DNA from 2 places in the Micromonospora sp. WMMD714 genome. Region 2 is predicted to be linked to the other one. Evidence: riboswitches for the same ligand, from Rfam matches in the RefSeq annotation. Region 2 holds a riboswitch; the other holds the start of a gene.
The links. A riboswitch is a leader RNA that binds a small molecule or an ion and turns the genes downstream of it on or off. The one in region 2 is predicted to bind cobalamin.

Region 1: another riboswitch for cobalamin. It lies ahead of O7625_RS19045 (ribonucleoside-diphosphate reductase subunit alpha); the one in region 2 lies ahead of metE (5-methyltetrahydropteroyltriglutamate--homocysteine S-methyltransferase).

What each region holds. Positions count from the first base shown of each region.
Region 1 covers NZ_CP120744.1:4,407,466-4,422,828, reverse strand. Annotated here, with positions in the region: gene O7625_RS19075 (HAMP domain-containing sensor histidine kinase) at 1-492, shown strand, start outside; gene O7625_RS19070 (PEP/pyruvate-binding domain-containing protein) at 581-3,022, shown strand; gene O7625_RS19065 (TetR/AcrR family transcriptional regulator) at 3,030-3,623, shown strand; gene O7625_RS19060 (hypothetical protein) at 3,669-4,388, opposite strand; gene O7625_RS19055 (oxidoreductase) at 4,444-5,346, opposite strand; gene O7625_RS19050 (helix-turn-helix transcriptional regulator) at 5,474-6,361, shown strand; cobalamin riboswitch at 6,390-6,607, shown strand; gene O7625_RS19045 (ribonucleoside-diphosphate reductase subunit alpha) at 6,727-9,102, shown strand; gene O7625_RS19040 (ribonucleotide-diphosphate reductase subunit beta) at 9,156-10,133, shown strand; gene O7625_RS19035 (hypothetical protein) at 10,469-11,662, shown strand; gene O7625_RS19030 (acyltransferase domain-containing protein) at 11,610-12,401, shown strand; gene O7625_RS19025 (SDR family NAD(P)-dependent oxidoreductase) at 12,417-15,363, shown strand, end outside.
Region 2 covers NZ_CP120744.1:6,139,566-6,154,928, reverse strand. Annotated here, with positions in the region: gene O7625_RS26145 (hypothetical protein) at 1-194, shown strand, start outside; gene metE (5-methyltetrahydropteroyltriglutamate--homocysteine S-methyltransferase) at 334-2,571, opposite strand; cobalamin riboswitch at 2,686-2,900, opposite strand; gene O7625_RS26135 (superoxide dismutase) at 3,388-3,609, opposite strand; gene alaS (alanine--tRNA ligase) at 3,639-6,284, opposite strand; gene O7625_RS26125 (superoxide dismutase) at 6,497-6,757, opposite strand; gene O7625_RS26120 (superoxide dismutase) at 6,763-7,377, opposite strand; gene O7625_RS26115 (transcriptional repressor) at 7,463-7,864, shown strand; gene O7625_RS26110 (CGNR zinc finger domain-containing protein) at 7,900-8,625, shown strand; gene def (peptide deformylase) at 8,635-9,183, shown strand; gene tsaD (tRNA (adenosine(37)-N6)-threonylcarbamoyltransferase complex transferase subunit TsaD) at 9,187-10,239, shown strand; partial or broken gene O7625_RS26095 (transposase) at 10,912-11,295, opposite strand; gene O7625_RS26090 (SMC family ATPase) at 11,427-12,707, shown strand; gene O7625_RS26085 (hypothetical protein) at 13,182-13,694, opposite strand; partial or broken gene O7625_RS26080 (IS5 family transposase) at 13,879-14,649, opposite strand; gene O7625_RS26075 (glycoside hydrolase family 6 protein) at 14,780-15,363, opposite strand, start outside.

The DNA.
Region 1 (15,363 bases), 1.7 Mb from region 2:
GCCGGTGACCTGCGGATCCACCGTGAACCGTACTTCGTGGCCGATCTGTTGGAGCAGGTCGTCGAGGCGCACCGGGGGGCCGCCGAGGCCGCCGGGGTGCGGCTGGGCACCTCGGTGGGCACCGATCTGGAGATGTCGGTCGACGGCGCCCGGCTGCGCCAGATCGTCGGCAACATCGTCGCCAACGCGGTCCGGCACACCCCGGCGGGCGGCTCGGTCGTCGTGCGCCTGGAGGTACGCGACGACCAGCTCACCATCGCCGTGTCCGACACCGGCACCGGCATCGCCCCCGCCGACCAGGCCAGGATTTTCGACCGGTTCTGGCGGGCCGACGACTCCCGGACCCGCAGCACCGGCGGCAGCGGGCTCGGCCTGTCGATCGCCCGCAAGCTCGCCGAGGCGCACGGCGGCACCATCGGCGTCGAGAGCGTTCCCGGCCAGGGCAGCACCTTCACCGTCCGGCTGCCGGTCGTCGTCCCGGCCCGGAGCTGAGCTCCGCCACCCTGCGTCCCACCCGGCGGCGGCCGTCTCCGACTTTTTCACATTGCAGTTGCACTGCGAACCGCGTACCTTCTTTGCAATGCAGTCGTATTGCAAAGAAGAGGCGCAGGTGTCGGTGCTCCCCCTGTCCGAGGCCCATGCCGGCCTGGTCCCGCTGGTCGGCGGCAAGGCGGCCGGTCTCGGCGAGCTGATCCGCGCCGGTGAGCGGGTGCCGGACGGATTCTGCGTGACCACCGAGGCGTACCGGGCCGGGGTGGTGCCGCAGGACGAGGTCCGGGCGGCGTACGCGCGGCTGGGCGGCGGCCCGGTGGCGGTGCGGTCGAGCGCGACCGACGAGGACCTGCCGGACGCCAGCTTCGCGGGTCAGCACGACACCGTGCTGGACGTCGAGGGCGAGGCCGACCTGGTGGCGGCGATCGACACCTGCTGGAAGTCGCTGCACGGCGACCGGGCGGTGGCCTACCGGGAGGCCCACGGGACCGACCCCGCCGACGCGCGGATGGCGGTGGTGGTGCAACGGATGGTCACCCCGGTGCGGGCGGGCGTGCTCTACACGGCGAACCCGGTCACCGGCAATCGCACCGAGATGCTCGTGGACGTCGGGACGGGCCTGGGCACCCGGGTGGTCGACGGCCACACGGACGCCAACCACCTCGTGCTGACCGGTGCCGACCACCCGGAGGACGGTCCGGCCGGAGCAGCCGGTGCGCGGCGGGGAGCGGCACCCGGCCCCGGTTGGCACGACGACCTGTGGACCGCCGGCCGGCGGATCCAGGCGCACTTCGGCGTGCCGCAGGACGTCGAGTGGGCGATCGACCACGACGGGACGCTGTGGCTGCTCCAGTCGCGACCGGTCACGACGCTCTTCCCGCTGCCGCCGCAGACCGACGACCTGCGGGTGTACGTCGAGTTCGGCAACGTGCAGGGGATGCTGCGACCGGTCACCCCGATGGGCATGTCCACGCTCAGCAGGATGATCGCCGCCATGGTCGCCTCGCTCGGGATGAGGGTGGAGATCGTGGACATCGGCGGGCGGCTCTACGGCGACCTGACCGACCTGGTCCGCCGGCCCGCCGCCCGTAAGCGGCTGGTCAGGCTGATGGCCGTCGACTTCGGGCCCCGCGCCCAGGCGGTGATGGAGCACGTCCTGCGGGATCCACGCTTCGCGCCGTCCGGCGACCGGTCCCGCCGCCCGGCGGACGCCTCGCTGGGCACGGCGCTGCGGGCACTGCGGGGCATCCTGCGGGCGCTGGCCCGCCCGGACGCGGCACGGGACCGGCTGCTCGCGGCCGTCGACCGGCTACGCGCGGAGTCGACGGCGCCGCCGCAGGCGCACACGGCCCACGAGCGGCTGCGGTTCGTCCGCGACCACGGCGAGGACACCGACGACGTCGCCGACGACGTCACCTGGCCGATCGTGGCCGGGATGCTCGCCTCGGCGCTGCCCGCCCAGCTGCTCAAGGGGGTCGCCACCGAGGCCGACGTCCACGCCGTGCTGCGCGGCGTCCCGCACAACGTGACCATCGAGATGGACCTCGCGCTCTGGGCGCTGGCCTCGGCCGCCCGGCCGCACCGCGACCTGCTCCTCGACACGCCACCGGCCGAGTTGGCAGCCCGGTACCTGCGGGGCGCGCTGCCCGAGATCGGCCTGGCCGCCTTCCTGTCCCGCTACGGCCACCGGGCCGCCGCCGAGGCCGACGTCGGGGTGCCGCGCTGGGCCGAGGACCCCACCCCGGTCTTCGCGGCGATCGCCAACTACCTGCGGCTCACCGACCCGGCACAGGCCCCCGACCGGCGCTTCGCCGAGGCCGCAGGGGCCGCCGAGGCCGCCCTCAACGAGCTGGCCGCGCGGGCGGTCCGGCAGCGCCCGGTCCGGGGCCGGATCGCGGTCTTCCTGCTGCGCCGGGCCCGGCGGCTGGCGGGGCTGCGGGAGTCCGGGAAGTTCGCCGGGCTGTACCGGCTCCAGGCCGTCCGCGAGCAGTTGCTGCTGATCGGGTCGACGCTGTTCCCGGTGGCGGACGACGTCATGTTCCTCACCCTCGACGAGGTCGAGACGGCCCTCGGCGGCACCGACCTGAGCGGGCTGGTCGCCCGACGCCGGGCGACGCACCGGCGCGAACTGCGCCGCCGGGTGGTGCCGGTGGCGATCCTCTCCGACGGGACCGACGTGGAGAGCACCCTGCCGGCCACCGACGACGGCGAGGGCCTGCTCCGGGGCGTCGGGGCGGCGACGGGTAAGGTGACCGGCCCGGCCCGGGTGGTCACCGACCCGGCCACCGCGTACCTCGAACCCGGGGAGATCCTCGTGACCGCCACCACCGACCCGGGCTGGACGCCGCTGTTCCTGACCGCCGCGGCGCTGGTCACCGAGACCGGCGCGGTCATGGCACACGGCCCCACGGTGGCACGCGAGTACGGGATTCCGGCCGTGATCAGCGTGCCGGGAGCCACCTCGCGGATCGTCACCGGCCAGGTGATCACTGTGGACGGTGCGGCCGGCACCGTGACGACGCGACGGTAGGACCCCGATGCCCAAGAGAGTCGACCCCCGTCAGCGGCGCACCCTGATCGCGGACGCGCTCATGCGGGTCGCCGCCGACCGGGGCCTGGAGGCGGTGAGCCTGCGGCACGTGGCCGCCGAGGCGGGGGTCTCCGCCGGCATGGTGCAGCACTACTTCACCACCAAGGACGAGATGATGGCGTTCGCCCTGTCCGTCGTCCGCGACCGGGGCCGGGGCCGGGTCGAGACGGCGGTCGCGGCGCTCGGCCCGGACCCGGCGCCCCGGCTGCTGCTGCGCACCCTGCTGGCGGCGTTGCTGCCGCTGGACGAGGCGGCCCGCGCGGACGGGCGGGTGGCGCTGGCGTTCCTCTCCTGGACCGCCCTGCACCCGGCGGCGGCCACCGGGCTGCGGCCGGACACCGTACAACTGGTGGACTTCATCGCCGGGCTGCTGCCACGTCCACCGGCGGCGGACGCCGCGGCGGGGCTACTGCCGGCGGACGCCGCGGCGGGGCTGCTGGCGCTGGTGGAGGGGCTGGGGATGTACCTGCTCGGCGGGCAGTACACCCCGGCGCAGGCGACGGCGGTCCTCGACCACCAGTTGGAGCTGCTCTTCGGCTGACCCCCGGCCGGCGCGGGCCGGGGGCGTCGCCGGTCGGTCCGGCCGTCAGGTCAGCAGCGCCGGCCGCAGCTCGCCGCCCACGTTGATCGTGCCGACGACCCGGTCGCCGGTGAGGTCGAAGACGTCGACCGACCGGTTGGTCCGCATCAGCTCCCGGACCGACGGGGGCAGCGGCGGCGGGTCCTTCATCGCCGCCCGGACGTCCCGGGTGGTGGAGATCAGGCGACCGACCAGTGAGGCTCCGTCGTGGTCCACCCGCACCCGGCCGTACTCCCAGCCGCAGGTGGTGAGGTCGAGCACCTCGAACAGGTGGGCGAGCAGCGGATCCGGGTCGGTGGCCCGGACCAGCTGCGCCGCCCGTGCGCCGATGACGGTGGCGGCGGCGGCGACGTGCACGTACGGGTGCAGGCCGCCCGGCAGCGCGAACAGCGGCCAGTGCAGCCGCCCGCCGACCTCCCGCCACAGTGGCCGGTAGTTGCGCCGGTCCACCGGGAACCGGTGACCGGTACGCCGGTACAGCTCCGCGGTCTGTGCCAGCAGGTCCGCGTGGGCCGCGGTGGCGAACTCACCGACGATCGTGGCCGCCACCACCAGGCCGTCGCCGTCGTCGAGCAGGCCGACGATCGCCGCCACCTGGTCGGCCGGTCGGACGGCCAGGTGGGTGCCGAACCGCTGCCGCACCTCGGCCGACAGCGCCGCCTGCCGGACCGGATCCTCCTGGACCTGCCGGTTCCCGCCGCCCAGTACCCGCCCGAGCCATCTCATCTCGCCTCGTCTCCGCCGCCGTCACCGACCGCAGCCATGCTAGTGCGCCCCGGTGTCAGGGGTAGCGGACGCCGGTCAACTCCTCGACCACCGTCCAGAGCCGACGGCCGACGGCGGGGTCGGCGGCCTCCCGGCTGCACCGGACCTCGGTGACCGGACCCCAGGTCTGGAAGAACCGGGCCGGGCCGAAGAACTGGCCACCCCGTACCGCCGGGTCGGTGGCGGCCCGCAGCTGGGGCAGCGCGCCCTGCTCGACGGGCTGGGTGGCCAGCAGGCTGAGCCGGGCCAGCACCCGGCCGCGCCGGCCCTGGTGGGACCAGGCCCGCGGGGTCAGGTTGGTGCGGGTGACGCCGGGGTGGGCCAGCACGCTGAGCACCGGCGACCCGGTGGCGCGCAGCCGGCGGTCCAGCTCGACCCCGAAGACGGTGGTGGCGAGCTTGGACCGGCCGTACGCGGTGGAGCCCGAGTAGCCGCGCTCGATCATCAGGTCGGTGAAGTCCAGGTGTGCCCTGCGGTGGACGATCGAGCTGAGGCTGACCACCCGGGCCGCCCGCGCCGCGGCCAGGTTGCCCAGCAGCAGGCCGGTCAGCGCGAAGTGGCCCAGCAGGTTGGTGGCGAGGTGCAGCTCGTGGCCGTCGGCACTGGTGCGGCGCGGGCCGAGCAGCACCGCGCCGGCGTTGTTCACCAGCAGGTCGATCCTCGGGTGGTCGGCGGCCAGGGCCGCCGCGAACGCCCGCACCGAGGCCAGTGAGGCGAGGTCCAACTCGCGTACCTCGACGTCACCGCCGATCTGCTGGGCGGCCCGCCGGCCGGCAGCGGTGTCACGGACGGCGAGCACCACCCGTGCGCCCCGACGGGCCAGCGCGGTGGCGGTGACCAGGCCGAGGCCGGAGTTCGCGCCGGTCACGACGGCGGTGCGGCCGTGCTGGTCGGGGATGTGGTCGGCGGTCCAGGTCATCTGCTGCTCCCTGACGGTCGGCTGGGGTCACCGACGCTACGGCCGGGCCGGGCGGGACCGGTCGTACCCGGTTGCCTAGGTCCCGCAGACCTACCCGCGCCGGTCCGGGCCGCGTCACACTGGCGACATGACCCATCCGTACGCCCGCGAGCTCGGTGACTTCCTGCGCGCCCGGCGCGGCCGGCTGCACCCCCGCGACGTCGGCCTGGAGCCGGGCGGACGACGCCGGGTCACCGGGCTGCGCCGCGAGGAGCTGGCGCTGCTGGCCGGGTTGAGCACCGACTACTACCAGCGGATGGAGCAGGGCCGCGAGGTTCGCCCCTCCGACGACGTGCTGGACGCGCTCGCCGCCGCGCTCGGCCTCGACGCCGGGGAACGCCGACACCTGTTCACCCTGGCCCGGGCCGCCCGCCGGCCGGTGCCGGCCCGGGTGGACCACGGCCCGGAGCGGGTGCCGGAGAGCACCCGGCGGCTGCTGCGGGTGATGGACACCCCGGCGGTGGTGCTCGGCCGCCACCTGGACCTGCTCGCCTGGAACCCGTGGGCGGTGGCGCTGCTCGGCGACCCGGACGGCTACCCGCCGGACCGGCTCAACATGCTGCTGCTGATGTTCGACGAGGCGGCGACCCGGACCCGGCGGTGCGCGGCCTGGGAGCGGCAGGCGCTGGACTACATCGGCATGTTGCGGGCCGCGGTCGCCACCGACCCCACCCACCCCCGGGCCACCGCGATCGTCGGTGAGCTGAGCATCCGCAGCGCCGAGTTCCGCCGGCTGTGGTCCCGGCACGACGTCCGCGAGTCGGTCAGCGGCACCAAGACCTTCCAGGTCCCCGGGGTCGGCGACATCGTCCTGGACTGGGACACCTATCCGCTGCCCGGCAGCCCCGGCCCGGTCATGCTGGTCTTCACCGCCGAGCCCGGCAGCGCCGACGCGGACGCGCTGCGGTTGCTGGCTTCACTGCGGGCCACCGCGCGGTCGGGTGAGAGTTATCCGACACGCCCCCGCGACATCTAGTGTTGCCTCTCCCCCATCTACGCCATATATGGTGTGCCACGCAGCTGGTTCGGCCGGGCCCGGTGGTCCGGTCGAGGCAACAGGGAACCCGGTGGAAATCCGGGACTGCCCCGCAGCGGTGAGTGGGAACGACCGCCGTCATCGAGCACTGGACCGCGAGGTCTGGGAAGCGACGGCCAGTAGGCGACCGGTGGACCCCGGTCCGGCCCGCGAGTCCGAAGACCTGCCAGCGCGCCGTGCGCTGCCGCGCGCGGCGGCCTGAGGTCGCGCGGGACGACCGACGCCAGGTTCCGGGTCGGCCGTCGCGCCGCGCCCGTTGGCGTTCTCCCGCGTCCGATGGTCATCGGTGACGGCGAGGAGAGGTCATGACGGTCGTACAGGAGAGTCCCCCGCCCGGTGCCGGCGAGGTGGAGCCGCGCCGGCCGGTGATGCGGGTACGCCGGCCCGACGGCGGCACCGAGCCGGTGGACGTCGACCGGATCGTCACGGCCGTCGCCCGGTGGGCCGCCGACCTGGACGAGGTGGATCCGCTGCGGGTGGCCACCGCGACGGTCAACGGTCTCTACGACGGGGCGACCACGGCCGAGGTGGACAGGCTGTCGATCCAGACGGCGGCGGAGCTGATCGGCACGGAGCCGCAGTACTCCCGGCTCGCGGCGCGGCTGCTGGCCGGGTTCGTGGAGAAGGAGGTGCGCGGGCAGTCGGTGACGAGTTTCAGCGAGTCCGTCCGGTACGCCCACGGCCTCGGCCTGATCGCCGACGACACGGCCGCGTTCGTGGCCCGGCACGCACGACAACTCGACGACGCCGTCGACCCGGCCGGTGACCTGCGGTTCGAGTACTTCGGGCTGCGCACGGTGGCCGACCGGTACCTGCTGCGGCACCCCGAGTCGCGGCTGGTGGTGGAGACGCCGCAGTACTGGCTGCTGCGGGTGGCCTGCGGGCTGTCCGGGACGCCGGACGAGGCGGTCGGGTTCTACCGGCTGATGTCGTCGCTGGCCTACCTGCCGAGTTCCCCGACGTTGTTCAACTCGGGCACCCGGCACACCCAGATGTCGTCGTGTTTCCTGGTCGACTCGCCCCGCGACGAGCTGGACTCGATCTACGAGCGGTACCACCAGGTGGCGAAGCTGTCGAAGTTCTCCGGCGGCATCGGCATCTCCTGGTCGCGGGTGCGCGGCCGGGGCGCGTTGATCCGGGGTACCAACGGCCGGTCGAACGGGATCGTGCCGTTCCTGAAGACCCTCGACGCCGGGGTGGCGGCGGTCAACCAGGGCGGCCGGCGCAAGGGCGCCGCCTGCGTCTACCTGGAACCCTGGCACCCGGACGTCGAGGAGTTCCTGGAGCTGCGGGACAACACCGGCGAGGAGGCCCGGCGCACCCACAACCTCAACCTGGCCAACTGGATCCCCGACGAGTTCATGCGCCGGGTCGAGGCCGACGCCGAGTGGTCGCTGATCGACCCGTCGGACGCCCCGGAGCTGCCCGACCTGTACGGCGAGGCGTTCGACGCGGCGTACCGGGTGGCGGAGAAGAAGGCGGTCCGCACGGTGAAGGCCCGGGACCTGTACGGGCGGATGATGCGGACCCTGGCGCAGACCGGCAACGGGTGGATGACGTTCAAGGACCCGGCGAACCGGCTGTCCAACCAGACCGGCGTGCCGGGCAACACGATCCACCTGTCCAACCTGTGCACCGAGATCCTGGAGGTCAACAGCGACACCGAGACGGCGGTCTGCAACCTGGGCTCGGTCAACCTCGGCGCGCACCTGACCGGCGACGGCGTCGACTGGGAGAAGCTGCGCGCCACGGTGCGGACGGCGGTGGTGTTCCTGGACCGGGTGATCGACGTCAACTACTACCCGGCCGAGCAGGCGGCGGCGTCGAATCCGCGCTGGCGGCCGGTCGGGCTGGGGTTGATGGGCCTGCAGGACGCGTTCTTCGCGTTGCGCCTGCCGTTCGACTCGGTGGCCGCCCGGGAGCTGTCCACCCGGGTACAGGAGGAGATCTTCCTGACCGCGCTGGAGACGTCGGCCGACCTCGCCGAACGCCTCGGCGCGCACCCGGCGTACCCGCAGACCCGGGCGGCCCGGGGTGACCTGCACCCGGACCTGTGGGGTGTGGAGCCCACCCAGGCCGGGCGGTGGGCCGCGCTGCGCACCCGGATCGCGGCGCACGGCCTGCGCAACTCGCTGCTGGTCGCGATCGCCCCGACCGCCACCATCGCGTCGATCGCCGGCTGCTACGAGTGCATCGAGCCGCAGGTGTCCAACCTGTTCAAGCGCGAGACGATGTCCGGGGAGTTCCTCCAGATCAACACCTACCTGGTACGCGAGCTGAAGGCCCGCGGCCTGTGGACGCCGGAGATCCGCGACCGGATCAAGCGGGCCGACGGGTCGGTGCAGGGCATCGTCGAGCTGCCCGCCGAGGTGCGGGAGCTGTTCCGCACCGCGTGGGAGCTGCCGCAGCGGGCGCTGATCGACCTGGCCGCCGCGCGGGCGCCGTACATCGACCAGTCGCAGTCGCTGAACCTGTTTCTCAGCGCGCCGACCATCGGCAAGCTGTCCTCGATGTACCTGCACGCCTGGAAGTCCGGGCTGAAGACCACCTACTACCTGCGGTCGCGTCCGGCGACCCGGATCCAGCAGGCCACCGTCACCGTCGCCCCGGCCGTGACGGCCGACGCCGAGGCGCTGGCCTGTTCCCTGGAGAACCCCGAGAGCTGCGAGGCGTGCCAGTGACCACCGTCGACGAACCCCGCACCGCCGGGCGGCAGCTGCTGCTCGACCCCGGCATGGACCTCACCCTGCGACCGATGCGCTACCCGCACTTCTTCGACCGGTTCAAGGACGCCATCCGCAACACCTGGACCGTCGAGGAGGTCGACCTGCACGCCGACCTCGCCGACCTGGAGCGGCTCTCGCCGGCCGAGCGGCACCTGGTGTCCCGGCTGGTGGCGTTCTTCGCCACCGGCGACACGATCGTCGCCAACAACCTGGTACTCAACCTCTACCAGCACGTCAACTCCCCGGAGGGCCGGCTGTACCTGTCCCGGCAGCTGTTCGAGGAGGCCGTGCACGTGCAGTTCTACCTGAACCTGCTCGACACCTACGTCCCCGACGAGCGGGAACGCTTCGCCGCGTTCGCGGCCATCGAGAACATCCCGTCGATCCGGCGCAAGGCCGAGTTCTGCTTCCGCTGGATCGACTCGGTCTTCGCGCTGCGGGAGCTGCGTACCCGGGCCGACCGGCGGGCGTTCCTGCTGAACCTGATCTGCTTCGCCGCCTGCATCGAGGGGCTGTTCTTCTACGGCGCCTTCGCCTACGTCTACTTCCTGCGGTCCCGGGGCCTGCTCAACGGGTTGGCGTCGGGCACCAACTGGGTGTTCCGCGACGAGTCGATGCACATGGCGTTCGCGTTCGACGTGGTGGAGACCGTCCGGCGGGAGGAGCCGGAGCTGTTCGACGCCGAGCTGGAGCGGCAGGTGACCGAGATGCTCGCCGAGGCGGTCGAGTGCGAGGCGCAGTTCGCCGAGGACCTGCTCGACCAGGGCGTCTCCGGGCTGCCGCTGACCGACATGCGGGCGTACCTGGAGCACGTGGCGGACCGTCGGCTCGTCCAGCTCGGCATCGCGCCGCGCTACGGCGCGCAGAACCCGTTCGCCTTCATGGACCTGCAGGACGTGCAGGAGCTGTCGAACTTCTTCGAGCGGCGGGTGTCGGCGTACCAGGTCGGGGTCAGCGGCACGGTCACCTTCGACGACGACTTCTGACCCGGTGGGGCGGCGGCCCGGCCCGGTGGCGTACCCACCGGGCCGGGCCGCCGCGCGGTTCCGCGGTCGTGGGGCGCCCGTCGCCCGGGACCACGCCCGTGCGTCATTCGACCGACATCGGCAGACCGGGGCCGAATTGTCCACGAAAAAGCTCCACAAAAGTTACGCGCCCATAAAAATGACTTAAACGCATTAGACGTCGATCGATGTTGATGAAGCCTGGGCGCGGTGCTAGCATCTTGACTCAGATCTTGAAAGATCGTCGACGTATCCATCATCCGACACTCACACCGTCATCGCCCATTATTCCGAGGCAGAGGCTTCTTGTGCGTACGATGCTGCTATTCGACGGTCTCGGCGGAGCGAACGACGGGCTGTTACCGGCGCTACGCGCGCTCTATACAATTCCAGCGAACGCCACCTACTTCCACGCGACATTCCGCGTGCTCGACGAGGTGGCCGCCCATCTCGCACCGGCCGACCGGGTCCGATTATGCCCGGACGGCACGACGTTACGGCAGTGGCTGACGTCGACCACCGCACCGCCGGGCGGAATACCCCGGGACTCGGTCACCGCCGGCCTGTGCATCCACGTCCACCAGGCCTGCCAGCTCCAGCCGGTCCGGCGCCACCCGGACGACGCCGTCGCGGCGCTCGGCCACAGCATCGGCCTGCTGGCCGCCGTCCTGGCCGGCCTCGGCGTCCGCCGGACGGACGAGTACCTCGAGGTGGCGGCCGTCTGCCTGCGGTTGGCGGCGATCACCCTGGTGCGCGGCCAGCAGTACGCCGGGGGGCCGACGCCCGACCCCGGGGCGGTCGACCAATACCGGACCCGGGTCCGCCGCAGCGCCCCACCGGGGCCGATGGCCGCCCTGACCGGCCTGCGCCGCGAGGAGCTCGACGAACTGCTGACGGGGGCGGACGGCACGATCACGGTGAGCCTGGCGAACGCGGCGCGGGCACACGTACTCAGCGGCCCGACCGTCGAACTCCTCGACTTCTACCTCCGCCACGAGGCGACATTCGCGCGGACCGGCGCGACCTGGGCGTTCCTGAACAACACCATCCCGTTCCACAGCCCGCTGCTGCTGCCGGCGGTGCGCCGGATCGCCGGCGACCGCGACTTCGTCGGTCAGCTGCCGGGCGGCGACCGGCTGCGCCTGCCGGTGTACGCCACCGACGCCCCCCGCGATCTGCGCGACGCACCGGACCTGGTGGACGAGTTCTGCCAGCAGGTGCTGTCGCGCCCGGTCGAATGGGAACAGGTGACCCGGCACGCCGTCACCGACTCCGCCATCGACCGAATAGTCGACCACGGCCCCGGAGCAGGCGCGCGACGTTTCACGAAGGAATGTCTTCGCGACCACCCGCGCCGGGTCGCATTCGAGTCGGCACAACAATTCTCCACACCACCGGTCTCAGGAGGCCAGCGTGCGATGTCTGCTCTTTCCGGGCCAGGGCGTACAACGCCGGGGAATGGGATCGGGGCTGTTCGCCCAGTTCCCGGAGACCACCGCGCTGGCGGATGAGATCCTCGGCTACTCGATCGAGGAACTGTGCACCCGAGATCCGGACCGCAGACTCCGGGACACCCGCTACGCCCAGCCCGCCGTATTCGTGGCCAATGCCCTGCTGGGCCGGCAACGGATCGCCGAGCAACCTGACGGCTACCGGTTCTACGCCGGGCACAGCCTCGGCGAGTACAACGCGCTCTGCGCCGCCGGCATACTCGACTTCGAGACGGCGCTGCGCCTGGTGCGACGGCGCGGTGAGCTGATGGCCGACATCACCGGCGGCGGCATGTCCGCCGTCCAGGGGGTACCGGCGGCCTTCGTCCAGCGGGCGCTGCGCGAGACCGGACTGTCCGGGGTGCACATCGCGAACTTCAACGCCGACACCCAGACGACGATCGCCGGGGACCGGGTGGAGGTGGCCGTCGCCGCCAAGGCCATCGGCGCGCTGCCCGGTGCGCGGGTCGTCCCGATCAACGTGAGCGGCCCGTTCCACACGCCGCTGATGGCGTCGGTCGAGCCGGAGCTGCGGGCGGCGTTGGAGAGCTGCGTGTTCAGCGCCGGCACCGGCACCGTCGTGTCCAGCGTGACCGGTGCGGTCTTCCCCACCGACCGGGGCGCCGAGCTGCTCACCCGCCAGGTGTCCACCCCGGTGGACTGGGTGCGTGCCGTCGCCACGCTGCGCGCCCTGGGCGTCACCCAGTTCGACGAGGTCAACGGAAGCACGCTCGGCGCGCTCGTGAACAGGATTCGGTGAAGGGATGGACGCACGATGAGCATCGCGATCGTTGGCACCTCGGTGGAGCTGCCGGGGGTGGACGGCCTGGACGGGTTCTGGCGCGTCATCAGCACCGGCACCAGCCTCACCAGGCCGTTCCCCCAGCACCGCCGGGAGACCCTCAGCGAGTACATCCACTACGTGCGGGCCACCACCGTCGAGCCGGTGGACGACACCAGCCTGGACTTCCACCACGGCTGCTACCTCGACGCCGTGGACACCTTCGACTACGCCGTCTTCGGGATGACGCCCCGGCAGGCCATGCTGACCGACCCGCACCACCGGATGGCGCTGCGCGCGATGTACCTCGCGTTCGAGGACGCCGGCTACTCCGCGGACCGGCTCCGCGGCAGCCGGACCGGGGTCTTCGTCGGCTTCGCCACCAACCCCGGGTCGACCTACATGGACTACCTCGCCCGGATCGAACCGTCGTCCGGCCAGCAGGCGATCACCGGCAACATCCCGGCCATGCTGGCCAACCGGCTGTCCCACCTGCTCGACCTGCGCGGCCCGAGCCTGGTGGTGGACACCGCCTGCTCGGCCACCCTGGTCGCCCTGCACCAGGCGAAGAACGCCCTGCTGGCGGGGGACTGCGACATGGCGGTGGTCGGCGGCGCGCGGATCGTCTTCGCCCCGGTCAAGCACCCGCACACCAACATCGGCATCGAGTCGTCCGACGGGGTCACCCGCACCTTCGACGAGGCCGCCGACGGCACCGGTTTCGGCGAAGGCGCCGGCGCGGTGGTCCTCAAGCGGACCGAAGAGGCAATCGCCGACGGCGACCAGATCTACGCCGTCATCCGGGGCAGCGCAATCAACCACGACGGCCACACCGACGGCATCACCAGCCCGAGCTCCGAGGCGCAGGCCGAGCTGCTGCTCACCGCCTGGCGCAACGCCGGGATCGACCCGCGGACGCTCGGCTACTTCGAGGCGCACGGCACGGCCACCAGGGTCGGTGACCCGATCGAGCACGAGGGCATCAAGCAGGCCTTCGCCCGGCACACCTCGGACCGGAGCTTCTGCGCCGTGGGGACGGTCAAGGCGAACGTCGGTCACCTCTTCGAGGGCTCCGGCGTGATCGGCCTGTTGAAGGCGGTGGCCGTACTGCGCCACCGGATGCTGCCGCCGCAGGCCAACTTCGTGAACCCCAATCCCAAGCTCGACTTCACCTCCGGCCCGTTGTTCGTGCCGACCGCGCTGCAACCGTGGGAGTCCCCGGACGGGCCGCGCCGCTGCGGGGTGAGCGCTTTCGGCCTCGGCGGCACCAACGCCCACGTGGTGGTGGAGGAGTACGTCGCGCCGCCGGTCGAGCCCGCGCCGCCCGGCGAACACCTGTTCACGCTGAGCGCGGCCACCCCGAGGTCGCTGACCGGCCTGCTGCGCAGCTACCTCCGGTTCATCGACGACGGCGGGCTCGACGGGGTGGACTTCGCCGACGTCTGCCACACCACGCGGGTGTCGCGGTCGTCGCACCGCCACCGCGTCGCACTGGTCGTCACCGGCCCGGACGACCTCCGCCGGGGGCTGGAGGAGCTGCTCGCCGGTGGTGGGCAGCCCGCCCTCGACGGCCCGCTCGGCGAGGTGGCGCAGGACTACCTGCGGGGAGCGGCCGTCGACTGGCAGCGGCTGGCGGCGGGCCGGGCCTACCGCACCGTCCACCTCCCCCGCTACGTCTTCGACGACAGCACCGCCTGGCTGGATTTTCCGCAGAACTGGCGGGAGACGATGTCGTTGGAGCGCGCCACCGAGCAGCACCCGGTGATCCACGACGTGGAGCTGAGGCCGATGCCGGCACCCGCGCGGGTGGCCGACGACGCGCGGATCCTCGCCCTGGTGGATCCGGCCACCGACGCCGAGGCGGTGCTGGCCCCGGTGCTCTCCGACACCGGCCTGGTCGTCCGGCTCGGTGACCGGCTCTCCCCCGGCGACGAGGTCGTCGCCGCCGACAGCCCGGCGTCCTACGACCGTATCGCCCGGCTCGTCGAGGAACACGACATCACCCACCTGGTGTACGCGCTGGCCTTCGAGCAGACCGCGGCGGACGACATCGAGGAGATCGAGCGGCGGACGACGAAGAACCTGTACGGCCTCTTCCACCTGGCCAAGGCGCTGATGGCGGCGGGCACCAAGCTCGACCTGGTGGTGCTGACCCGCAACGCGGTGGCCGCACGCGACGGCGACGCGACGGCGGTCACCGAGAACGCCGCGCTCGTCGGCCTCGGCAAGGTGCTCGTCCGGGAGTACCCGTACATCCGGGTCAAGCACGTCGACGTCGACCCGGCCGTGCCGGCGGCTGCGCTGCGCGCGGAGCTGCTCGCCGACGAGTACGGCCTGTCGGTCCTGCGCGGCGACGAACGGTTGCGTGAGGTCTTCGTCGAGGTCACCGAGATCGAACCGACGGTCGGTGCGCAGGGCACCCGGCCCTACCTCAGGTCCGGGGGCACCTATCTGATCACCGGAGGCACCGGCGCGCTCGGGCTGGCGGTCGCCCGGGACTTCGTCGACGCCCAGCCCGACATCACCGTGGTGCTGCTCAGCCGGTCCGGGCTACCCCCGCGCGACCAGTGGGACGAGCTGTCCACGGCGGGGCCGGACGGCCCGGTGCAGGGCCGGCTGCGGGTAGTGCGGGAGCTGGAGTCGCTGGGCGCGTCGGTGCACGCGGTGGCGGTCGACGCGGGCGACAGCAAGGCCCTCGCCGAGGCGGTCGGCGGGCTCCGGCACCGGTACGGCCGGATCGACGGGATCGTGCACGCCGCCGGGCTGCCCGGCGGCAGCACCGTCATGTTCCGCCAGCTCGACGACTTCGACGCGGTGGTGCGGGCCAAGCTGCACGCGGCGTTCGTGCTCGACACGGTGACCCGGGACGACCCGCCGGACTTCATCGTCCACTTCTCCTCGGTCGCCGCGGTGTTCCCCGCCCCCGGGCAGGCCGACTACG
Region 2 (15,363 bases):
CCCGCGAAGCGCGAAACCGCAGCCTGACCGACCAGGTGAAAGCCCTGAGCACACTGCTCACCGACATCCGGCAGATCGTCGATTCGACGCCGGACTGCTGCGGGGCTCACCGCGATGCCGACAGCCGGATCAGGGATCTGGCAGACGCCCAGCGGATCCCGCGACCGCCGGTCATGCCCGCACCGACGACATGAACCACCGCGACACCCACCCGGACACCGCACCGCATCCGACGGCACTCTCCTGAGCCGCCCGACCCTGCCGGTAGGTGAGTTGCGCGGACGGCTCGGGGTCCGGGCGGACTCCCTTGGGAGCCCGCCCGGACTGGCCCGGTCAGCTCCGACGGACCTCGGCGGCAGCGGCGACGAGGTGCCGGAGGGACGCCTCGACCTCGGCATAGGTGCGGGTCTTCAGACCGCAGTCCGGGTTGACCCACAACCGTCGGGCGGGCACGGCCGCGACGGCCCGGCGGAGCGCGTCGACCACCTCGTGGTGGGGTGGGATGCGGGGCGAGTGGATGTCCCACACGCCGGGGCCGACGCCCCGGCGGTAGCCGATCGCGGCGAGGTCGTCGAGGATCTCCATCTTCGAGCGGGACGCCTCGATGCTGGTGACGTCGGCGTCGAGGGCGTCGATGGCGGTGATCACCTCACCGAACTCGCTGTAGCACAGGTGGGTGTGGATCTGGGTGTCGTCGGCGACCCCGCTGGTGGCCAGCCGGAACGCACCGACGGCCCAGTCGAGGTACGCCTTCTGGTCGGCCCGGCGCAGGGGCAGGGTTTCCCGGAGGGCGGGCTCGTCGACCTGGATGATCCGGATGCCGGCAGCCTCCAGGTCGCGGCACTCGTCGCGCAGCGCGAGCGCGACCTGGTCGGCGGTGTCGGCCAGGGGCTGGTCGGTACGGACGAACGACCAGGCCAGGATGGTGACCGGGCCGGTGAGCATGCCCTTGACCGGACGGTCGGTCAGCGACTGGGCGTAGGTGGACCAGGCGACGGTCATCGGAACCTGTCGGGCCACGTCCCCGTGGATGATCGGCGGGCGGACGCAGCGGGAGCCGTAGGACTGCACCCAGCCGTGCGTGGTGGCCGCGAAACCGTCGAGTTGTTCGCCGAAGTACTGGACCATGTCGTTGCGTTCCGGCTCACCGTGCACGAGCACGTCCAGGCCCAGCCGTTCCTGCAACCGGACGACCTGCTCCACCTCGGCGCGCATCCGCTGCGTGTAGCCGGCGTCGTCGAGGGTGCCGGCGTGGTGCGCGGCGCGGGCTCTGCGCAGCTCGGTGGTCTGCGGGAACGATCCGATCGTGGTGGTCGGCAGGTCCGGCAGCCCCAACCGTTCCTGCTGGCGGGCGGCCCGGGACGGATAGTCGGCGCGTTGCCGGTCGGTGGGGCGCAGCGCGGCCAACCGACCGCGGACGTCGTCGTGACGCCAAGCCGCCGGGACGGGCGGCAGCGGGGCGGGCAGGGAGGTGGTGCCGTCGCGTAGTGCGCGGCCGAGCAGGACCACCTCGTCGACCTTCTGCCGGGCGAACGCGAGCCGCGCGGACAACTGCGGGTCGAGGGAGGTTTCGGCGGACAGGTCGACCGGGACGTGCAGCAGCGAACAGGACGTGGATACCGCCACGTGGTCGGCCAGTCCGCCGACCGTCGCGCCGGCGGCGACAGCGGCGCGCAGATCCGTGCGCCAGACGTTGCGCCCGTCGACCAGGCCGGCAACGACGGTCTTGCCGCGCAGGGGACCGGCGGCGGCGAGCCGGTGCAGGTTGCCCGCACCGGCGACCAGATCCAGGCCGACCGCCTCGACCGGGGTGTCCAGCAGCGCCGGCAGCGCGTCGCCGAGGTCACCGAAGTAGGTGGCGACGAAGATCCGGGGCCGGTGGGGCAGCTCACCGAGGCGTCGGTAGGCGTGCCGCAGACCCTCGATCTCAGCCGGGCTGCGGTCGGCGACGTAGGCAGGCTCGTCCAGTTGGACCCACGCCACGCCCGCCTCGGCCAGGGCGGTGAGGATCCGGGCGTACGTGTCGACCAGGTCGTCGAGCCGGCCGAACGGATCGTCACCCTTGGCCAGCAGCAGGAAGGTGGCCGGACCCACCAGCACCGGCCGGGTGGTGATGCCCAGGTCACGCGCCTGCGCGTACTCGCCCAGGGCCTTCTCCGGATGCGCCGCGAACACGGTGTCGGGATCGATCTCCGGTACCAGGTAGTGGTAGTTGGTGTCGAACCACTTGGTAAGTTCCAGCGCTGGCGCCGCATCGACGCCACGGGCCATGGCGAAGTAGGTGTCGAGTTGCCCGAGGCCGAGCCGGGCGAACCGGCGGGGGACCGCACCGACCGCGACGGCGGTGTCGAGCACGTGGTCGTAGTAGGAGAACGTGTTGGACGGGATCGCGTCGAGACGCGCGTCGCGCAGCGTCCGCCACACGTCGGCACGTAGCCCGGTGGCGACGTCCTCCAGACCGGCGGCATCCAGCGTGCCGGCCCAGTACGCCTCGACGGCCCGCTTCCACTCGCGGTGGGCGCCGATCCGGGGATAGCCGAGCACGGTGCTCTGCCCGAATGAGGTGGTCACAGATGGTCCTTCCCTCGCGGTGACCGGCGACCACGCGAGAGAGGAAGACGGATACGCCCGGCGTAGCCGACATTCCGCCCTGGCCCTCCCGAGAGGCCGCCGACGGCGCGTACCGGCGGTACGCGCAGTGCTGGCAGGTCTTCGGACTCGTGGGCGTGACACAGGGTCGCCTACTGGCCGTCGCTTCCCAGACCTTGCGGTCCAGTGCTTCGTTGACGGCGGTCGTTCCCACTCACCGCTGCGGGGCAGTCCCGGTCTCACACCGGGTTCCCTCTTACGACGCCCCACCCGAAAAACGGGAGAGGCGAACCAGCACCGCCCGCGATCCTACGCCCCATCGCCGCCTGCCGCGGCCGGCGTCCGAGGCGCGGAACACGATTCGCGTTGCTCGGCTATGGATGGCCAGCCACCTCGACCGTCTGCACGACGTCTGGATCCTCCGCTACGCGGCCCCGAGCCGGGCAACAGTGCTTTTCCCGAGGCTTCCTCGCCGAGGTCGAGCAGTTCGATGAGGCGGTTGCGGTACAGGCTGTGGGTCTGGTTGGTGAGCATGTGTACCGGGGAGATGCGCCGGTAGGTGGCTACGCCCACCTGTTCGTTGAGGTGCCGGGGTGGGCTGCCGTCGAGCCAGTCCATGCGGCAGGCCGAGGTGGCGAGGCAGAGCACGAGGTACGGGTTAGCAGGACCCGCTGACCAACCTCGCCGAGCACGACATTGCTGCCATCGAGGGAACGAACGACAGTGCCGGCGCTCATGAGGTTCTTTCGGCAGGCGGGTGCCCGGCCGGTGGCGGCGGGACCTTAGGTGGTGGGACGGTCAGTCAGCGGCGGCGAGGGCGGCGATGCGCAGGGAGATCTCCCGGACGATGGCGGGCAACTCCCTACCGGTGTGGTCGCTGGTGATGGCGAGGGCGAGTTCGGTGAGCAGGAGGAAGGCTTGGGCGCGTTCGGCGTCGTCGGTGAACGCGTCGGTGAGCGCCTGGACGCCGGGGAGGTCGCCGCGGTGGCGGGCAGCGACGATCCCCACAGCGCGTTGCATCCCGGTCAGCAGAGCAGCGGCGTCAGGTGTCATGCGGCGCGGGTGAGGTCCCGCAGCCGGTCGAGCAGCTCTGTCGGATCCGCGTCGGCTTTGCCCTGGGCGGACGCGGCGCTGCCACCGCCCTTTCCCGCCAGGAGACGCTTGATCAGGTCGTTGGCGGCCAGGCCGCGTTGCACGCCGGCGGGGGTGACGGCGACGACGATGCTCGCACCGGCGACGACGCCGACGACGCCGGGGCGGCGGCCGAGGCGATCGCGGACCTTCTCGGCGAGACGGCGGGCGTCGCCGGTGGTCGTGATACCGGCGTAGGCGAGGCCGCCGAGGTCGATGGCGTTGGCGGCGTACGTGTCGGCGTCCAGGTCGATGAGCCGGCCGCGCAGGTCGTCGGCCTCGCGTTCGGTCTGCTTGAGTCGCGCCAGCAGGGTGGTGATGCGGTCGGGAAGTTCCTCGGGGCGGGCTTTGAGCTGGGCGGCGAGCTGGGTGACGAGGTCGCGTTCGCGGGCCAGGTACCGGAACGCCTCGATTCCGGTGACTGCTTCGATGCGACGTTGGCCGGCACCGACCGATGATTCGCCGGTGAGCGCGAGGGAGCCGATCTGCGCGGAATGCGCGACATGAGTGCCGCCGCACAGCTCGCGGGACCACTCGCCACCGATCTCGACGACCCGGACGGTGTCGTCGTAGGTTTCGCCGAACAGAGCCAGGGCACCCTCGGCGCGGGCCTGCGCCAGCGGCAGGTGGCGGACCTCGACGGGCAGGTCACGACGGATCGCCAGATTGGCGATCTCCTCGATCTCACTGCGGGTGGTCTCGGTCAGGCCACCGCGCCAGGCGAAGTCCAGGCGCAGGTAACCGGGCCGGTTGTACGAGCCCGACTGCAGCGCGTTCGGCCCGAGAACCTGGCGCAGCGCGGCATGCACGACGTGCGTGCCCGAGTGGGCCTGCCGGGCGCCGATGCGCCATTCGGCGTCGACCGCGGCGTGCACCGTTTCACCGACGGTGAGGCTGCCGTCGAGGATCCGGACGGTGTGCGCGATCAGACCCTTGACCGGTCGCTGGACGTCGATGATCTCGGCGCGCAGGTTTGGGCCGGTGAGCAGGCCGGCATCGGAGTCCTGTCCGCCGCTCTCGGCGTAGAACGGGGTGCGGTCCAGTGCGACGGTGACCATGTCACCGGCCTCGGCGGTGTCCACCGTGGCGCCGCCGGACCAGATCGCGACGACCCGGGATTCGGTGTCGAGCGTTTCGTAGGCCAACCAGTCCGTGGGCCCGTGCGCGTCCAGCACCGTCCGGTAGGCGGACAGGTCGGCGTGGCCGGTCTTGCGGGCCTTCGCGTCGGCCTTCGCGCGGGCGCGCTGCGCGGTCATCAGGGCCCGGAACCCGTCGGCGTCCACGGTCAGGCCCTGCTCGTTCGCGATCTCCAGGGTGAGGTCGATCGGGAAGCCGTACGTGTCGTGTAGTTGGAACGCCTTGTCGCCGGGCAGTGACGAACGTCCGGCCTTCTTGGTCTCGGCGATCGCGGTGTCGAGGATGGTGGTGCCGGCGCGCAGCGTGCCAAGGAAGGTATCCTCCTCGGCGTAGGCGGCTGAGGAGATGCGGTCGAAGTCGGCGGCGAGTTCCGGGTACGACGGGGCCATGCAGTCGAGGGCGACGGGAAGCAGCTCAGGCAGAGCCTTGCCCTGCCAGCCGAGCAGCCGCATGGCGCGGATCGCACGGCGCATGATCCGCCGCAGCACGTAGCCCCGGCCTTCGTTGGACGGGGTGACCCCGTCGCCGATGAGCATGAGCGCGGTACGGACGTGGTCGGCGATGACCCGTAGACGGACGTCGTCGGGGTGGGACTGGCTGGCCGCCTGCCCGGAGTGCACGCCGTACCGCTTGCCGGTCAGGTCGGCGGCCCTGGCCAGGACGGGACGCACTTCGTCGATCTCGTAGAGGTTGTCCACCCCTTGCAGGATCGAGGCGATCCGTTCCAAGCCCATCCCGGTGTCGATGTTCTTGTTCGGCAGTTCGCCGACGATCCGGAAGTCGGTCTTCGACGCCACGTCGGTGATCTCGTACTGCATGAACACGAGGTTCCAGAACTCCAGGTAGCGATCCTCGTCGACTTCCGGGCCGCCCTCGGCGCCGTAGGTCGGGCCGCGGTCGTAGTAAAGCTCGGAACAGGGACCCGCCGGGCCGGGGATTCCCATCGACCAGAAGTTGTCCGCCTTGCCCCGCCGCACGATGCGCTCGACCGGCACGCCGGTCTTGAGCCACAGGTCGTACGCCTCGTCGTCGTCCAGGTAGACCGTCGCCCAGATCCGTTCCGGGTCCAACCCGAAACCACCCTGCTCCACTGGGGTGGTCGACAGCTCCCAGGCGAGGGGGATCGCCCCGGCCTTGAAGTAGTCGCCGAACGAGAAGTTGCCGTTCATCTGGAAGAACGTGCCGTGCCGGCTGGTCTTGCCGACCTCGTCGATGTCCGGCGTGCGGATGCACTTCTGCACCGACGTGGCCGTCCGGTAGGGCGCGGCCTGCTGGCCGAGGAAGTAGGGGACGAACTGCACCATTCCGGCGTTGATGAACAGCAGGTTCGGATCCGAGATCGCGGGCAGCGGTGCCGAGGGCACCACCGTGTGTCCGTTGGCCTCGAAGTGTGCCAAGAAGCGCTGCTTGATCTCCGCCGTCTGCACAACGCCCCCTTATTGCCGCCTCTCTGCAACTGCATTCTATTGGCAGGAAGGTGAGGTGGTTCGGGACGCCCCCCGGTCGACGACTGCCCGTGGCGCGGTGCGGCCAGCGAGTCGGCTGGGGAAGGCGGCAGACGCTGCGCGAGCGCGGGTTCCGGTCGGTGCCGTCGGCACGTCTGGTGGTGCCGGCGGCACCGACCGGATGACCACCGCCGTCAGCTGTCGGGCGGGGTGGCGGTGGCGGCGACGAGCAGGGACAGCTCCTGCACGAGATCGTCCATGGACTGGCCGCTCTGCGCGCGGAGCAGCCCGAGGCTCAGGTCTGCCAGGAGGTAGAACCCGAGGCTTTTGGCCTGCTCGGAACCGAACGCGGCGAGCAGCTCCTCGGCGCCACCGAGGTCACCGCGGTGCTTGGCCGCGATGACCCCGGCGGCGCGTTGGACCAGTTCGGCCGCTGCCGGGGTGGGGCTGGTCACGCCGATCAGATCTTTGGCGTGGTGGCGCGGGCGGCGTCGAAGCGGGCGATCACGTCCGACCAGTTGACCAGGTTCCACAGCCGGTCGACGTAGTCTGGCCGGACGTTCTTGTACTGCAGGTAGTAGGCGTGCTCCCAGGCGTCGAAGACCAGCAGCGGAATGGAGCCCTGGCCGACGTTGCCGTGGTGGTCGTAGACCTGCTCCACGATCAGCCGCTGTCCGAGCGGTTCCCAGGCCAGCACGCCCCACCCGGAGCCCTGCACGCCCTTGGTGGCGGCGGACAGTTGCCCGGCGAACGCGTCGAACGTGCCGAAGTGCTCCTCGATCGCGGCGGCCAGCTCGCCGTCGGGACGGTCACCGCCGTCCGGGGAGAGGTTGCCCCAGAAGATCGTGTGCAGTACGTGCCCGGACAGGTTGAACGCGTACGTCTTCTCCAGGCCGACCAGGGTCGAGAAGTCCCCCTTCGCCCGGGCCTCGGCGAGCTGCTCCAGGCCGTCGTTGGCGCCCTTGACGTACGCAGCGTGGTGCTTGTCGTGATGCAGCTCCAGGATCTGCCCCGACATGGCCGGCTCCAGGGCGCCGTAGTCGTAGGGCAGATCGGGCAGGGTGTAAACCGCCATCAGAACTCCTCGGGGTTGCTGCCAAGTTGATGCTCTTGCCACTATTTTGCAATAGAACCGGTGATCGTGCGGCGAGGAGCGGTGGTTGACCACATCGGAGACCGAGCGGGTGAACGCCGCGGTGCAGCGATTACGCCGCGCTGGCCTGGGCAACACCGCAGCCCGCCGCGGAGTGCTCGACCAACTCGCCCACGCCGTAGGTGGCCGCGGGCACCTCACCGTGAACGAGCTGTATCAAGCCCTCCTCGCCCATGGTGTGGCCGTGGAACTGTCAACGGTGCATCGGGTGCTGCGGCAACTGGTCGAGCTGGGCATCGCCCACACCGTGCCGGTCGGCAGGACGATGACCTTCGGGCTCGCCGACGACGCCCATCACCACGCTGTCCGCGGCACCTGCGGCGACATGCGGCAGCTACCGGCCGAGGCCGTCGCCGCGAGCGTCGCCGCCGCCCACGCTGTCGGGATCGATACGGAACTATCCGGCTAGCCCCGCGGTGTCGTGGTCTACGGGCGGTGTGCGCGGTGCCGAACAACGGCCCGCTGAGGACCGCACCCGCCGGCACACGCCCCGCCCCGGTGTCGGTCGGACCCGAGCGCCCGGCACGCGCTCACCGCACCGGGGTGGGCAGCCGCAGCGGCGGGCCGACCGACAGCTACTCGCTGGCCCTCCGCGCGACGGCACTGGCCAACACGCAGCTCGAAGACCGTACGGACGCGCAGGCACTGCTGGCGGAGGAGCCTCGGTTCCGCGATGTCGTCACGGAAGCCGACCTGCACACACTGAGAGTGGCCGGGCACCGCTTGCGCGAGGTGTTCCAGACCGTGGCAGCCGGCCATGAGCGGCAGGCGATCGACCGGCTCAACGGCCTGCTGGCCCGGTATCGGGTCCGGCCGATGATCTCCGGCACCTGCGCGGTCGACTGGCGTATCCACGTCGCCGCGTCCGGCACCCCTGTAGTCGAGTACCTTGCCACCGCCCTGTGGGGACTCGCTGTCTGGCTGTGTGAACGGGGCATCAACAGGCTCGGCGTCTGTGCGGAACCCCGATGCCAGACCGCGTTCCTCGACGACAGCAGTAACCGACGCCGCCGGTTCTGCTCTGACCGGTGTGCCACCCGCAACCACGTACGGGCCCACCGCGCCAGACGTCGTGCCACCCACCCCCGACCGCTGCCCGCCCCCGTGCACAGCCAGCAACGTCACACAGTAGAAGAACCCTTAATGCCATGGAATAGCAATTGCCTATGATGGGCAACTGTGCAGACCTCGACCGGCACTCCGCGTCCGATCACCCGTTACGGCACCCCTGTGCTGCATTGCCGCTGTGCCGAGGTGACCGACTTCGACGACGCCCTCGCCCAGCTCGTCGCCGACATGTTCGCCAGCATGTACGCCGCCCACGGCGTCGGTCTGGCCGCCAACCAGATCGGCGTCGACGCGCGGATCTTCGTCGTCGACTGCCCCGACGCCACCGGCACCCACACCATCGCCACCGTCATCAACCCGGTTCTGCACCTACCCGAGCACCGCGAGCTGGTGACCGACTCGGAGGGCTGCCTGTCCGTGCCCGGCCAGCACGCCGACCTGGCCCGCTGCGCCACCGCCACCGTCACCGGGTTCGACATCCACGGCCAGGAGATCCGGCTGGACGGCACCGGCACCCTTGCCCGCTGTTTCCAACACGAGGTCGATCACCTCGACGGCCTCGCCTACGTCGACCGGCTCCCCACCAAGCTCCGCAAGGAGATCCTCGCCGCCAGCGCCGAACACCCGGGCGTCGGCGCGGGCACGGCGCAGGACGCCTGACCGATGCCGGTCGTCCTCGGCATCGAAACCTCCTGCGACGAGACCGGCGTCGGCATCGTCGCCGACGGCGTCCTGCTCGGCGATGCCCTCGCCACCAGCATGGACGAACACGCCCGCTTCGGCGGCGTCGTACCCGAGATCGCCGCCCGCGCCCATCTGCACGCCGTCACCCCTATGGTCCGGCACGCCCTCGACCGCGCCGGGATCGGCCTCGGCGACATCGACGCCGTCGCCGCCACCGCCGGTCCCGGGCTCGCCACCGCCGTGCAGGTAGGCCTCGCCGCAGGCAAGGCATACGCCCTCAGCCTCGGCGTACCCCTCTACGGCGTTCACCACCTCGCCGGTCACGCCGCCGTCGACACCCTCGAACACGGCCCCCTACCCCGCCGCTGCGTCGCACTCATCGTCTCCGGCGGGCACACCTCACTCCTCCTACTGGGCGACCTCGCACGTGACCCCGTCATCCACCTCGGCGACACCGTCGACGACGCCGCCGGCGAAGCCTTCGACAAAGTCGCCCGCCTCCTCGGCCTGCCCTACCCCGGCGGACCCGCCATCGACCGCATCGCCCGCGACGGCAACCCCGACGCCATCAACTTCCCCCGCCCCATGACCAGCCGCCACGACCCGCCCTACCAATTCTCCTTCTCCGGTCTCAAAACCGCCGTAGCCCGCTGGATCGAGAAGAACGCCGACCAGCCCGTACCCGTGCCCGACGTCGCCGCCTCCTTCCAGGAAGCCATCGCGGACACCCTCACGCACAAAGCCCTGGCCGCCTGCCGCGACCACCGAGCGGACACGCTGCTCCTCGTCGGTGGTGTCGCCGCCAACAGTCGGGTGCGGCACCTCGCCGAACAACGTGCCGCAACCGCCGGCGTGCGGCTACGCGTACCATCGCCTCGACTCTGCACCGACAACGGCGCCATGATCGCCGCCGTCGGCGACCTGCTCGTCCGCGCGAACGTCGCGCCGGACCGACTCGATCTCAGTGCCGACCCTTCCGCAGCCCTACACGGTGCTCTCCTCAGAGGCCCACGCAGAGGCCGACCTGTCTGACCGCTGTCACCGCTCGGGCCGGTCCGCCTCATCCTGGGGCCGATCCACCAGGGGTGCCGTGTCGCGTTATCACCAGGCCCCTCCTAACACGTCGCGCTGAGCAGGGACTGCACAGATTCTTCTACACGTCCCTGACGCGACGAAGGTCAACCAAGTAACCGGATTTCCTAGGATGCTCCATGAGGTGTGCAGTTATGCTGTGAAGTAGGAAATCCAGGCATCCTACGGTGGTATCGCCACGGCCGCACACGTCGCTTGCAGAATCGCGTTAGTAACCACCGCACTTGACGATCCCAACGTCGCAGTGCCGTATTGATTGGAATCACATCCACGTAATCGAATTCGGGTACGAAGACCGCGCGGTGATCCCTGCTGTCTGGCAGCAGTGGACCCGCTGCGGCGAGAACTCGCGTGGAAGACGCTGCTATCGAATAGGATCCATAGCCGCAGATGAGGCGCGTCGCACCGACGTAACTCGCGGCGGCGCGCACGTCTTCCTCGAAGGCGCGGGCTCGTCGTTGCCACCCCTGTGACGGAGGGGTGATGGGGCACCTGAGACACGAGGCGGAGGTAGGTGGCTATCGTGCCGCCGCCGAGCGCGCCGACGACCTGGCCCGCGTCCGTACCGGCCTCGGCCGTCTCCTCGGCGCGCCGGCCGATAGCATTGCACTGGCCGTGCACCTGTTGCCACCGCTGCCGGGTGGTCCACCGCTCGTCCGCCGTCCTGCGGCGGTGGGCCTGCTTTGGCCCAGCATGAGCTGTGGGCGGTGACCTCTTTGCGCACGGCCTCGGCGAGGTTGTGCCACAGGTGCCAGCGGTCGGCGACCTGCAACGCGTCGGGCAAGGCGCGGCGGACCGCATCGGCGTAGGCGCCGGAGGAGTCCCGACATACCACCTCGACACCGAGTGATCGCGCAGCCACGTTTCTGGCGTTGCGGCCTTGCGGTCGGGCAGCACGTCGATGCGTTCACGGATGACCGCGTCGATCAGGACGGTGACGTATCGCTGACGTCGCCGCAACGCGAAGTCGACCACCCCACGCACCCGAGGCACCCGCCTGCGGGTTCGGATCTGAGGTCAAGGCCGCAGCGAGCAGCCTGGGGGAGTGGCGACAGGCAGCGAAGGAACTCACCGATGCCCACCGTGAGGCGCACCATCACCTGCACCTGTCGGAGTTCGCCGACGCCGTGGCAGCGCGTAGCGCAGCCCTGGCCAACCCCGAGCTGGCCGAACTGCAGGAACGAATCGACGCCTTCGACAGCGAGTACAACAAGATCGCAGGACGAGTGCAGGACCCCACACTGCTCACGGCCGCACACGAACCACCACCGGACGTCGAGGGCAGCGAACAGGCCTACCAGACCGCGAGGCAACGTGCCACCGAACTGCATGCCCAGCGCGGCCTTGCCGTCCGGCAACACGACCGACTGAAGCAACTGGGCCCCGACCTGGTCAACGCCCTCGCCAAATGGAAGCCCATCCGCGCGGAGTACGAGATCGCCAACCGGCTCGCCCAACTCGTCGAGGGCAAGAGCACCGACAGCAATACCCGAATGACCCTCTCCACGTACGTGCTGACCCACCGGTTCCGGCACGTCGTGACGGCCGCGAACACCCGCCTCGGACAGGTCACCCACAACCGCTACCTGCTGCGCCACGTCACCGAGTCAGACACAGGCCGCCGCGCCGGGCGAAACGGTCTCGGCCTGTCCGTCATCGATGCGTGGACTGGCCAGGAGCGCCGCCCGGCCACGCTCTCGGGCGGAGAGACTTTCCTGGTCTCGCTGTGTCTTGCCCTCGGCCTCAGCGATGTCGTCTTGGCCGAGGCAGGCGGCACCCAACTCGGTAGCCTGTTCGTCGACGAGGGCTTCGGCAGTCTCGATCAAGAGGCGCTCGATCAGGTGCTCGACACGCTCGACGCCCTGCGCTCCGGTGGCCGGACCGTCGGACTGGTCAGCCACGTCGCGGAACTGCGCAGGCGCATACCGTCGCGCCTACACGTGCGCAAGACAGCGACCGGCTCATCCGTGGTCGTCGAGGCTCAGGTGCTCGACTGGGATCATCATGGGACCGCTGTTCCGCCCAGTCGAGGCCGGCCACCAGTTTCAACAGTGTGGTCGAGGGATGGGAGGCAAGTCGCTGCGCGCTGCTTGTCGACAGGAGTTGGTCGATGCTTGGCGAGGCAGTGGTGCTACGACTCCTTTACTCGGCCGGATTATGCTTGGAGCGACCTGGACAAACATGCGCGAGCATGCCGCTGGGCCACCGGACTACTGGGGGTCAAGGGGTCGTCGGTTCGAATCCGGCCGTCCCGACGCAGCTCAGAGGGCATATCTTATCGATGGATATGCCCTCGTCCGCGTTCTGGGGACCAGGATCGGTCAAGCTGGCGGCGGCTAGCGCATCTTGACCAGCGGTCAAGCCAAGGTTGGTCTTGGTGCCTGCCGATTGTTTCTTCGCATCGTTAAGGCTGCTCGCAAAGCGGGCTGCGCCGGCAGGGCACAGCGACATCCTTCCAGCTCACCGTCAGGGCAAGCCATCTCAGATGTCACCTATCGGTGCAGCAGACCCGACCCCCACACACCCACCCCACTACCACCCACCACCAACGGCCCCCACGGCCTCCACACCGACTACATCCTCGCCAACCACGCCCTCCTCAACACCGCCACCGTCATACCCGGCACCTACCAAATCCACATCCCACCACCTGGCCCTCCGACCACCGCCGCATCAGCTGCACCCTACGCATACACCCCACCCGACAGCACAACACGCAGGAGCAGGCATGACTGACATCGCGGACTGCGGCGGAGGTGAGATGCTGAATCCCAGCGGCAAGGTTCAGAGGGTGATTCGAGAGGTTTCGTCCGCCGAGAGTTTGGCCGCAGCTTCGGGGTCTGCTCGGTGGGCTTAATGGCCGCTGTCAAAGGTCCGCAGTCTTACCCCCGAGCGGGCGGTGGGACAACCGGAGCAGGTGGTGCAGTCCTGTCGGCCGGGGCGGCTCGTGAGTGCGTCGCCGACAACAGTATCGCCGCGGCGAAGAACGTCACCACCTTGCCGATGGCCAGCGCGAGTGAGGTGGTGGAAAGCCAGCTCGGGATTAGCTCGACGAAGGCCATGTATCTGTAGCGGCCGGAGCCGCCAGGATCCGCGTAGAGGAACGCGCCGGTGAACCACCCTGGCGTGATGCAGGCGGTGCACAGCACGATCGAGAACAGCGCCCAGGCGGCGGTCACGGCCGTTGACCCAGTGCGCGAGCCTGCGAGATAGCACCACACGCCAAAGACGATCATGAGCAGACTCACGATGACGGTGATGACCACAGCGAACGTCATCGGCCCTGTGGGAGGACTGCCGGTCATGCGATCGAACTGCTCGTTGATTGATCCGATCACAGTAGCGGCGACTACCGCCACGACGATGCCCATGGCCGCACTCAGGAAGGCGAGCACACTTGCCCAGACCTGGCCTCGGGAGCGGTGCGGTGGCGGCAAGGGCCTCGTCATGCGAAGGATAATCTCACTTGAGTGAACTGCGTCACCACTGGTAGATCGGCCAGCGATCGACGGGATGCCCTGGGCTAGGGCCAATACCGGTCACTTGCAACTCCAAACTCTTTGGGCGGTGGAGTCGGCGCCAGCAGATGATGGCGCAGGCGAGGGTGAGGAAGGCTTGGTGGATGTCGTCGCGGATTTCCCAGCGGATGCGTAGTCGGCGGAACCAGTGCAGCAGGGCGATGGTCTGCTCGACGACCCAGCGTCGGGCACCGAGTCCGGAGCCGTGTCCTGTGCCGCGTCGGGCGATGACCGGGGTAACGCCCTTGGCGCGAAGTTGGCGGCGGGAGCAGTCGTAGTCGTAGCCGCGGTCGGCGTGGATCCTCTTCGGTCGTTGCCGTGGCCGGCCGCGGGTGCCTCTGATCTGGGGGATCTTGTCGACCAGGGGCATGAGCTGGGTGACGTCGTGGCGGTTGCCGCCGGTCAGGGCGGTGGCGAGGGGGATGCCGCCCGCGTCGGTGATGACGTGGTGTTTCGAGCCTGGCTTGCGGCGGTCGACCGGGCTCGGACCGGTTTTGGGCCGCCCTTGAGCGCCCGGACGTGGGCCGTCGATCACCGCCCGGGACATGTTCAACTGCCCGGCGGCCCGCAGTTTGCCCAGCAGCACCTCATGCAGTCGCTGCCACACCCCGGCGTCGTTCCAATCCCGGAACCTGCGCCAACACGTCATCCCCGACCCGAAGCCAAGTTCCTGGGGCAGGTACTCCCACGCGATCGCGGTGTGGAGCACGAACAGGATCCCGCACAACACCTTGCGGTCATCCAGAGGCTTGCGCCCCGGACAGCGGTACCGCCGTGGCTGACGGGGTGGCAGCAGAGCTTCGGCCTCAGCCCACAACTCGTCCGAGACGATCCACGGCGGCTGCTCACCCCTCCTCAGTGAAATACACGAAAGTCAACCAAACCAACTCCACCAAACCCGGGGAACATCAAACCCTCCGGCAAACCGGGGGAACCTCAGAACCTGGTGGAGTCGCGAGTAGTTACAGCGGCGGCCAGGCGTTGACCAGTAGTTGGCGGAAGTGCGCCGGGAACCACTCCCCGAACGGGGGTGCCGCCGGCATCGCGCCGGTGGGCCACGTCGAACCGCGCGGCGGGAGGTAGTCCGGATCGCACAGGGGCTCGTACGGGCGGCCCGTACCCGGGCGGGCGCTGGCGCCGTCGGACTCGCCGGGCGGCTTGACCCAGACGTAGGCGTCGATGCCCAGCTCCGGCGCGGCGGTCGGTCGCTGGCCGAGACCGGTGCCCACCTGATTGCACCAGTTCCCGACCACCGTCCGCCGGTCGAGCCGGCTGCCGTCGACGTAACGGTTCACGTCCCACGAGGTCGCCGGGCCGGTGGGTCGGTTCGGGCCGCCCCAGCCGTTGCGGGAGGTGTCCACCACCACCCCCACCTGCGGGGAGAAGCCCGCTGCGATCAGCCGGTCGCGCATGTGCAGTGCATAGGGGATCTCGTCGACGAACGGGTTCCAGTCGACCCACTTCGACTGGTACACCGGCTGACCGGCGACCACGTCGTCGACCCGGAAGTGCTCCTCGCGCAGGACCGAGTAGTTGGCGGTGTTGG